DNA from 2 places in the Kitasatospora sp. NPDC029312 genome. Region 2 is predicted to be linked to the other one. Evidence: riboswitches for the same ligand, from Rfam matches in the RefSeq annotation. Region 2 holds a riboswitch; the other holds the start of a gene.
What was found. Region 2 has a riboswitch for glycine ahead of gcvP (aminomethyl-transferring glycine dehydrogenase). Riboswitches for the same ligand answer to the same signal wherever they lie in the genome.
Positions count from the first base shown of each region.

Region 1: another riboswitch for glycine. It lies ahead of gcvT (glycine cleavage system aminomethyltransferase GcvT); the one in region 2 lies ahead of gcvP (aminomethyl-transferring glycine dehydrogenase).

Region 1 covers NZ_JBVHXY010000002.1:318,182-323,221, forward strand. The annotation lists gene glyA (serine hydroxymethyltransferase) at 1-560, opposite strand, end outside; gene gcvH (glycine cleavage system protein GcvH) at 691-1,065, opposite strand; gene gcvT (glycine cleavage system aminomethyltransferase GcvT) at 1,187-2,308, opposite strand; glycine riboswitch at 2,540-2,644, opposite strand; gene ACZ4WV_RS02905 (enhanced serine sensitivity protein SseB C-terminal domain-containing protein) at 2,875-3,660, shown strand; gene ACZ4WV_RS02910 (enhanced serine sensitivity protein SseB C-terminal domain-containing protein) at 3,777-4,703, shown strand.
Region 2 covers NZ_JBVHXY010000020.1:109,421-114,460, reverse strand. The annotation lists gene ACZ4WV_RS18595 (MFS transporter) at 1-945, opposite strand, end outside; gene ACZ4WV_RS18590 (PRC and DUF2382 domain-containing protein) at 1,109-2,173, opposite strand; glycine riboswitch at 2,398-2,501, shown strand; glycine riboswitch at 2,503-2,635, shown strand; gene gcvP (aminomethyl-transferring glycine dehydrogenase) at 2,738-5,040, shown strand, end outside.

The DNA.
Region 1 (5,040 bases), on a different contig from region 2:
AACTCGGCGAAGTCCAGCTGGCGCGGGTAAGCGGACCAGCCGGCGATGATCAGCTTCGGCTGGTGCTCCTTGGCCAGGCGCTCGACCTCGGCCATGTCGACCTGGCCGGTCTTCTCGTCCACGTGGTACGCGACCACGTTGTAGAGCTTGCCGGAGAAGTTGATCTTCATGCCGTGGGTCAGGTGACCGCCGTGGGCCAGGTTCAGGCCCAGGATGGTGTCGCCCGGCTGGATCAGCGCGAACATCGCGGCGGCGTTGGCCTGCGCGCCCGAGTGCGGCTGGACGTTGGCGTGCTCGGCGCCGAACAGGGCCTTGACGCGGTCGATCGCGATCTGCTCGACCACGTCGACGTGCTCGCAGCCGCCGTAGTAGCGGCGGCCGGGGTAGCCCTCGGCGTACTTGTTGGTGAGGACCGAGCCCTGGGCCTCCATGACCGCCACCGGGGCGAAGTTCTCGGAGGCGATCATCTCCAGGGTGGTCTGCTGGCGGTGCAGCTCGGCGTCGACCGCGGCGGCGATCTCCGGGTCGAGGGCGTGCAGGGACTGGTTGAGAACCGTCATGGTGTGGTCTTCCCGGGAGGAGGAGGATCAGGGGTGCCGTGCGAGCGCGCCCTCGCAAGGGGTGGTGCCGGGTGACGGCCGGGCGGTGGGGCGGGCCGGCGTGCGCGCGGCCCGCCCGGTCACGAACGGGTCAGGCCTTGACGAAGGCGTCGTACTCGTCCGCGCTGAGCAGCTTGCCGGTGGACTCCACCCGCACCTTGAACAGCCAGCCGCCCTCGAAGGGGGCGCTGTTGACCAGGCCGTTGTCGTCCAGGACGTCCTGGTTGACCTCGGTGACCTCGCCGGTCACCGGGGAGTACAGGTCGCTGACCGACTTGGTGGACTCCAGCTCGCCGCAGGTCTCGCCGGCGGTCACGGTGTCGCCGACCTCGGGCAGCTGCACGTAGACGATGTCACCGAGCGCGTCGGCGGCGTGCTGGGTGATGCCGATGGTGGAGACACCGTCATCAGCGGCGGTCAGCCACTCGTGCTCCTCGGTGTACTGCAGGTGCTGGGGGTTGCTCATGGCGTCATTCTCCAGGATGGGAAGCGGGTACGACGAAGCGGGCCGCCACGCGGACGGCTTCGACGTGCGGGTATGGGGAAAGCGGGTGCCGGCCGGGCCGCGCGGGCCCGGCCGGACGGACTCAGCGGGCGCGCTTGTAGAACGGCAGCGCCACGACCTCGACCGGCTCGTGCGTGCCGCGCACGTCCACCGCGACGGTGGTGCCGGGGGCGGCGTGGGCGGCGTCGACGTAGGCCATCGCGATCGGCTTGCCCAGCGTCGGGGACGGCGCGCCCGAGGTGATCCGGCCGATCGGGGCGCCCTCGGTGGAGACCACGGTGTACTCGGCGCGCGGCACCCGCTTGCCCTCGGACACCAGGCCGACCAGCACCTTCGGCGGGTTGGCCTCCGCCGCGGCGGCCGCCTGCTCCAGCGCCTTGCGGCCGACGAAGGCGCCGTCGTTGGTGGTCTTGTCGAAGCGGACGACCCGGCCCAGGCCCGCGTCGAAGGGGGTGAGGTCGGTGGACAGCTCGTGCCCGTACAGCGGCATGCCCGCCTCCAGGCGCAGGGTGTCGCGGCAGGACAGCCCGCACGGCACGAGGCCGCGGCCCTCGCCGGCGGCGGTCAGCGCCTGCCAGACGTCCTCGGCGTCGCCCGGGTGGCAGAAGATCTCGAAGCCGTCCTCGCCGGTGTAGCCGGTACGGGCCAGCAGCACCTCGCGGTCGGCCACCCGGGCCGGGAGGATCGCGTAGTACTTCAGGCCGGGCAGGTCGGCGTCCGTGGTCCCGGCCAGGATCGCGGTGGACTCCGGGCCCTGGACGGCGATCAGCGCGTAGGTGTCGCGGTCGTCGGTGACGACGGCGTCGAAGCCCTTGGCGCGGGCGATCAGCTCGTCCAGGACCAGCTGGGCGTTGGAGGCGTTGGCGACGACCAGGAAGGCGTCCTCGCGCAGCCGGTAGACGATCAGGTCGTCCAGGATGCCGCCGTCCTCGGCGCAGATCATGGTGTAGCGGGCGCGCAGCACGCCGAGCGCGGAGACGAAGCCGACCAGCGCGTGGTCCAGCATCTCGCCGGCCTGCGGGCCGGTGACGGTGATCTCGCCCATGTGCGAGAGGTCGAACAGACCGGCCTTGGTGCGGACGGCGAGGTGCTCCTCGCGCTCGCTGCCGTAGCGCAGCGGCATGTCCCAGCCGGCGAAGTCGGTCATGGTCGCGCCGAGGGCGCGGTGCAGCGCGTCGAGCGCGGTCAGGCGGAGGGACGACATGGCCAGGAACTCCTCGGTCGGGGCACTCAGGGGTGCACGCGCCGGGACCGGACCCGCTCGGGGACCGACCCTGCGCGCGGGCATGCGGCGGCGTGGGTCTCCCCATCTGTCGTCGAACCTGAGAGCTTCACCGCCCACCTGCCCGCAGCTGTTTCCAGCATCCAGGACAGCATGGCGGCTTGCACCGTGGGTGGGCGCGCGACAGGGCCGAGCGCCACTTTCCAGATGTGCCTAACCCGTGCGGTAGGGGGGCCTGAGAGATTCCGGGGAGGACTTGCTCCTTCGGCGCCGGCCGTACCGCCTGAGCGGCACTCCGGGCTCTCCCGCGCGGGTTCGAGCGGCCGGTATGGAGTTGTGGGGGCCCGCGGCGCATGCCGTCGGACGCGCACATCATGGCACGTCCACGCGCGCGGGGGGAGGGGGGCCCGGTCACCCCGCCCGATACCGAACCCCTGCGCCACCCGTGCCCCACCGGCACCCTGCCCGCGGCCTAGACTTCTGCGCGTCGGCGCAGCAGTGGGCGGCCGACCGGCACGAGGGCGGATCGGCGGCGCATGGAGTACCCGGTGGAGCAGCAGCAGGGGTGGGGCGGGCCGGAGTCGGTGCCGCCGGGCGGCGCCTGGCCGGCCAACGAGCTGGAGCAGGTGCTGACGGCCGCGCTGGGCGACCCGGGCGCGACGCCGCGGGTGATCGAGGTGCTGGCCCGCAGCCAGGTGTGGATCCCGCTGCCGGCCGGGGGCGATCCGGCCGGGCAGTCGCTGGACCTGCCGACCGTCGAACTGGCCGGGGAGCCGTACGTGCCGGTGTTCTCCTCACAGGAGGTGTTCCTGCAGCAGGCGCCGGGGATGGCCTTCGCGATAGCGCCGGCCTGGGAGTTCGCCCGAGGACTGCCGCTGGGCGTGGGCATCGCGGTCAACCCCGAGGCCGCGGTGGGCATCCCGGTGCCGCCGCAGGGCGTGGCCGAGCTGCGCCGCGGGCCGCGGGAGGACCGCTGGGAGCAGCAGCCGGCGGCGCCGACCGGCGGCCGGGTGGCGCTGCGCGAGCCGGTGCCGGGGGAGGACCCGGAGTACTTCCTGGCCGCCTGCCGGGCCGAACTGTCGGCCCTGCCGGGAGTGCTGACCGCGCGCCGGGCACTGGCCAGCATCGAGGGCGAGCCGACCGTGATGTTCGTGGGCGTCCAGTTGGATCCGGCCGCCCCGGCGGACCCGGGCGCGGTGAACGAGGCGCTCGGCCGGGCGCTGGGAACCGCGCCGCTGCCGGGCGGCGTCCACCTCGTGCTGCTCGACCTCGCCGAGGACCCGGTGGTCGAGTGGTTGCTCACCCGGGTACTGCCTTTCTACACGCGGATGTGAGCGGGGATCGTTCGTGAGCACGTCGCCGTGGCGGCGGCCGGTGCCGCGCCATAGGGTGCGTGCAGACGGCTGACGGGCCGGCTGGGTTGAGGAAAGAGGCGCGGCGAGGTGGGCGCATGAGTGCGGGAGCGGGAAGCGGTGGGCCGGGCCCCTGGGGCCAGGCGCCGGCCGGGCGCCCGGCGGATCCGGGCGCGCTGGAGCGCGCCCTGCGCGACGTCGCGCCGGAGCGTTACGACGCGTACGAGCGGCTGCTGCACGCGCTCGCCGACGGCCAGGTCTGGATGCTGCTCTGGCACGGCACGCCGGGCAGCCCGGACGCGCAGTACGGGAACATGGAGATCAGCGGCCACGGCTACGCGCCGGCCGTGACCTCGCCCGAGCAGCTGACGGCCTCCGGCTGGGCCCGAGCACACGAGGTCATCTCCGGGCGGGAGATCGCCGCCTCGCTGTACCGCACCCGCTGGGGCCTGTGGCTCAACCCGCACGCGCCCGGCGGCGGGGTCGGCGTGCCGTGGGCGGACCTGCGGCGGATCGCCGCCGGTCTGGACCGGCTGCCGGCCGGCCCCCTGAAGCTGAGCGAGCCGCAGGTGAACGCCCAGCAGTTCTTCGCGCTGCTGGAGCGGCAGGCCGGCGAGGTGCGCGCGGTGCGGGCGCTGCGCCGGGCCTGGGTGCGGCCGACGGTGGGGGAGCCGTACCTGGCGATCGGCCTGGACCTGTACGAGAGTTCGCCGCCGGCCGTGGAGGCGGTGCGGGCGCTGATGCAGCGGGCGATCGCGGTGGCGCCGGAGGGGCTCGCGGTGTCCACGGTGGCGATGGCGGACGAGTACGACCCGGTGGCGCTGTGGATGCGGGCCAACGCCCGGCCGTTCTTCGACCGGGAGGCGGGGCGGCCGCCGGCCGGCCCGTACCCGCCGGCGCCGTACCCGGCGCAGTCGCTGCCGGGGCAGCCGGCCGCGGCGTGGCCCTACGGCGCCCAGCCGCCCGCGCCGGGCTGGGGGCAGCCGCAGGCGCCTCGGTCGTGGCCCGGATACCCCGGACGCTGATTGCCGGAACAGCCGAAGGCATATTCGCGAAGCCGACTTGATTGACCATCAGGTCGGCTTCGGTGCTTTCCGGACGAATTTCCCGTCCCCGAAGTCCACCCATCTTGACATGCCTGTTACAGCCGTGTGAAGAGGGATATGCCGAAGACCGGGGACGTGCATGCACGCAGATCACAGTTGGGCATCTGTCGGTTGTCAGGGCTGGCGCAAGCCAGTTCGCATGACAGAGAGTTCTGCGCAACGCATCGCGCGTACTGGAAACCCCACAAAGGTGAGCGCGCACGCCGACAGCTCGACCACGCGACGCCCATCCCGCGTGGTGGCAGTGCCTGTGCAC
Region 2 (5,040 bases):
GGCGTGCAGGACGGTCGCGGTGAAGCCGTAGTGGGCCAGCTTCTCCGGGGTCTGGGAGAAGTTGCTGATGACCATGAACGAGCCGTACATGCCGAAGCCGATGAGCAGACCGGCCAGGTTGGTGAAGGCGACGGCCGGGCGGGACATCATCTTCAGGTCCACCAGCGGGTGCGCGACCTTGGTCTCGATGATGCCCCAGACCAGTGCGACCACGGCGGCGACGGCGAACAGGCCGAGGGTCTTGGTGGAGGTCCAGCCCCAGTGGTTGCCCTGGCTGACCGCGACCAGCAGGGCGGAGAGCCAGGCGGCCAGGGTGATCGCGCCGAGCGGGTCGGCGCCGCCGTCCTTGTCGGTGACCGGGTCGGACGGGACACGCAGGGCCACCAGGGCGATCGCGATCAGGCCGAAGACCAGGCCCATCCAGAAGATCGACTTGTAGTTCCAGTGCTCCAGCAGGAGGCCGGTGGCCACCAGGCCGAGGCCGGAGCCGACGCCCATCGAGGCGCTGATGGCGGCGACGCCGCCGGTCACCTTCCGCTTGGGCAGCTCGTCGCGGACGATGCTGATCGCCAGCGGCATCACGCCACCGCCGGCGCCCTGCAGGACGCGGGCGACGACCAGCCAGGTGAAGGAGTGGGTGCTGACCGCCAGGGCGGATCCGGCGACCAGGCCGGCCAGCGAGATGAGCAGCATGGGCTTACGGCCCCGGAGGTCGCCGAAGCGGCCCAGCAGAGGAGTCAGCACGGCTGCGGAGAGCAGGTTGGCGGTCATCAGCCAGGTGATGTTGGACGTGGAGACGTCCAGTTCCTTGGCCAGCGAGGGCAGGATCGGGACGACCGCGGTCTGCACCACGCTGAACGACAGCATCGCCAGGATGAGGGCCGGCAGGACCCGGGCGCTGCTCTGCTTCTCGGCCGCGGTGGTGGGCTGTGGTGCCTCACTCACGGTTGCTTCCTCCCGTACATAGTGAATGAACTGAAGTAAATATGCCCGGAGATACTTCAGAGTGTCAAATATCGAGCGGTTAAGGTTTGGCAAAGCGGGGTAGTGGGGCCGGACACGACGAGGGCCCCGGAGGGATTCCGGGGCCCTGGGGGAGTCGCGGGGGTCAGACGATGGGGTGCGGGGAGTCGTGGTGGGCGCCGTTCGTGGCCGGGGCGCTGTCGTCGTGGATCTCGACGTGCTCGCGGCGCAGTTCGTCCTGGACGACCTCCTCGGCGGTGTAGCGCTCGACGACCAGGCGCACCCGCTCGATCGGGGCCAGGTACTTGCGGACCACGGGGCGCTCCTCGCGGAGGGTGACCTCCTCGACGTCCTCGGCGATCTCCTTGTCGCTCAGGGTGGCGCGCTCGGCGTCGCTGACCGGCACGCGCTCCACGCGGACCCGCTCGCGGACCACCGGGACGCGGCGCTCGACCTGCTCGCTGGTCACGTACTTGCGCAGCTTCGCGGTGCCCAGGACGTGCCACTCGGTGGTGATGTCGAGCCGCTCCTCGCGACAGGTGATCTCGACCGGGGCCGTCAGGGCCGAGGTGCCGGCCTCGGCGGAAGGCGCGGGCGCCGGCGCGGGGGTGGGCACGGGGGCGGGCGCGGCCGGCGCGGGCTGCGGCCTCGGCTCGACGAGCGGGGCGGCCGCCATGGCGGGGGCGGAGGGGGTCGGCACGTGGGTCTCCGTGGTGGTGGTGTCGGTGCCGACGGTGCCGGGGGCGGCGACCGCGGTCGGACCCGGCTCGGCGGAGTGGAAGGCGAACGGCGTGGCGGTCGTGGTGGCCGCCGCCGCGACGACCGGCGTGTTGCCGAAGTCGAGGTCGGGCTGGTGGGCGGTCCGGGCGGGCTCCTCGGTGGCGGCGTGGGCGTCCACCGGGGTGTCGAGGCCGTAGTAGCGGTAGAGCTGGAGCTCCTGGGCCGGCGACAGGTGCTGGCCCACGCCGAAGTCCGGCGACTCCTTGACCAGCGACTTGTCGTAGGGCACCCGGAGCTCGTCACCCGAGAACTCGCTCGTGGTGAGCGGGACGAAGGCGTCCCGGCCGAAGATGCCGGTCCGCACGGCCGCCCATTCGGGCTGGCCGGTCGAGTCGTCCAGGTACACCTCGTCGACCGTGCCGATCTTGTCGCCGTTGCGGTCGACCGCCTTGTGGCCGATGAGATCCCGGGGGTCGATGTCGGTCTGCACTCTTTCCTCCAGTCCGCTGCGCCTACGGAACTCCCGCAGGTACGGCGGTCGGAGCACCCGTCCCGTCCGCCACTTCACACCAAAAGGCATGAATGGGACCGACGCGACCGGGGTGCGCCGGACGGGCTTGGTGCTGGGCCGTCCGGGGGACGCGCGTAGACCTCGAGTGACCAGACGCACCCGTGATCGGAAGGCCTCCCGCTGGTACCCTGGGCGGCGACCGCCGAGCCCGCTCGGGAGAGTCCACGACCGCGAAAACCGCTGGTCGGGGCGCCGAAGGAGCAAACCCTCCCCGGAATCTCTCAGGCATCCGTACCGTGCGGGCTAGGTCACTCTGGAAAGCAGGGCAGGATCGCCGGCGCGGAAGCCGACGATCACCACCCTCACCGACGGTGCAAGCCGACGAAGCGCCGACAGCGCGACGTGCGGGCGAAGCTCTCAGGTCCCGATGACAGAGGGGGAGGCCTTTCGGGTTCGTCCGCCCGAGCCGTTCCGCCGTCCGCAGCGGAAGGCCCGTCGGCGTGCGTGCCCCCGCCGGTCCGTGACCAGGAGGCCTCGACCACCATGAACGCCCAGCCGAACGCGGGACGCCCCACCGGCGCCTCGACCCTCACCGAGCTCGAGTCGGCCAGCCCCTTCGAGAACCGCCACATCGGCCCCGACGCCGCCGCCCAGGAGAAGATGCTGGCCTCCGTCGGCTACGGCTCCCTGGACGAGCTCGCCGCCACCGCCGTTCCCGAGGCGATCCGCTCCATCACCGCCCTGGACCTGCCCGCCGGCCGCAGCGAGGCGCAGGTCCTCGCCGAGCTGCGCGAGCTGGCGAGCCGCAACCAGGTGCTCCAGCCGATGATCGGCCTGGGCTACTACGGCACCTTCACCCCGCCGGTGATCCTGCGCAACGTCATGGAGAACCCGGCCTGGTACACCGCCTACACCCCGTACCAGCCGGAGATCTCGCAGGGCCGCCTGGAGGCGCTGCTCAACTTCCAGACCCTGGTCTCCGACCTGACCGGCCTGCCCACCTCCGGCTCCTCGCTGCTGGACGAGGGCACCGCGGCCGCCGAGGCGATGGCGCTGGCGCGCCGTGTCACCAAGGTCAAGGGCGGCGTCTTCCTGGTCGACGCCGAGACCCTGCCGCAGACCATCGCCGTGATCAACACCCGCGCCGTGCCGACCGGTGTCGAGGTCGTCGTCGCGGACCTGTCCGACGGCATTCCGGCCGAGGTCGCCGAACGCGGCGTCTTCGGCCTCCTGCTGCAGTACCCGGGTGCCACCGGCGTGGTCCGCGACCTCGCCCCGGTGATCGAGCAGGCGCACGGGCTGGGCGCGATCGTCGCCGTGGCCGCCGACCTGCTGGCGCTGACCCTGCTCAAGTCCCCGGGTGCGCTGGGCGCCGACATCGCCTGCGGCACCTCGCAGCGCTTCGGCGTGCCGATGGGCTTCGGTGGCCCGCACGCCGGCTACCTGTCGGTGCGCGCCGAGTACGCCCGCTCGCTGCCCGGCCGCCTGGTCGGCGTTTCCGTCGACGCCGACGGCAACCGCGCCTACCGCCTGGCGCTGCAGACCCGCGAGCAGCACATCCGCCGCGAGAAGGCCACCAGCAACATCTGCACCGCCCAGGTGCTGCTCGCCGTGATGGCCTCGATGTACGCCGTCTACCACGGCCCGGACGGCCTGGCCGACATCGCCCGGCGCACCCACCGCTACGCCGCCGCTCTCGCCGAGGGCCTCCGGGCCGGCGGCGTCGAGCTGCTGCACGGCGAGTTCTTCGACACCGTCACCGCCGTCGTCCCGGGCCGCGCCGCCGAGATCGCCGCCGCCGCCCGCACCCACGGCATCAACGTCCACCAGGACGGCGCGGACCGGATCTCCGTCTCCACCGACGAGACCACCACCCGCGAGCACCTGGCCGGCGTCTGGGCCGCGTTCGGCGTCCCCGCCGTGGAGGTCGCCGAGGCCGCCGAGACGCTGCCCGCCGCGCTGCTGCGCGAGGACGAGTACCTGACCCACCCCGTCTTCCACAGCCACCGCTCGGAGACCGCCATGCTGCGCTACCTGCGCCGCCTGTCGGACCGGGACTACGCGCTCGACCGCGGCATGATCCCGCTGGGCTCCTGCACCATGAAGCTCAACGCGACCACCGAGATGGAGGCGGTGACCTGGCCGGAGTTCGGCCAGCTGCACCCCTTCGCGCCGATCGACCAGGCCCAGGGCTACCTGACCCTGATCCGCCAGCTGGAGCAGCAGCTGGTCGAGGTCACCGGTTACGACGCCGTCTCGATCCAGCCGAACGCCGGCTCCCAGGGCGAGCTGGCCGGCCTGCTGGCCGTCCGCGCCTACCACCACGCCAACGGCGACACCCAGCGCGACGTCTGCCTGATCCCGTCCTCCGCGCACGGCACCAACGCCGCCTCCGCGGTGATGGCCGGCATGCGCGTGGTCGTGGTGAAGACCCTGGTCGACGGTGACGTGGACGTCGAGGACCTGAAGGCCAAGATCGAGCAGCACCGCGACAACCTGTCCGTGCTGATGGTCACCTACCCGTCGACCCACGGCGTTTACGAGACCCAGATCACCGAGATCTGCGCCCTGGTGCACGAGGCCGGCGGCCAGGTGTACGTGGACGGCGCCAACCTGAACGCCCTGGTCGGCCTGGCCAAGCCGGGCAAGTTCGGCGCGGACGTCTCGCACCTGAACCTGCACAAGACCTTCTGCATCCCGCACGGCGGCGGCGGCCCGGGCGTCGGCCCGGTCGCGGTGCGCGCCCACCTGGCGCCGTACCTGCCGAACCACCCGCTGCAGGAGGAGGCCGGCCCGGCCACCGGTGTCGGCCCGATCTCGGCCGCGCCCTGGGGCTCGGCGGCGAT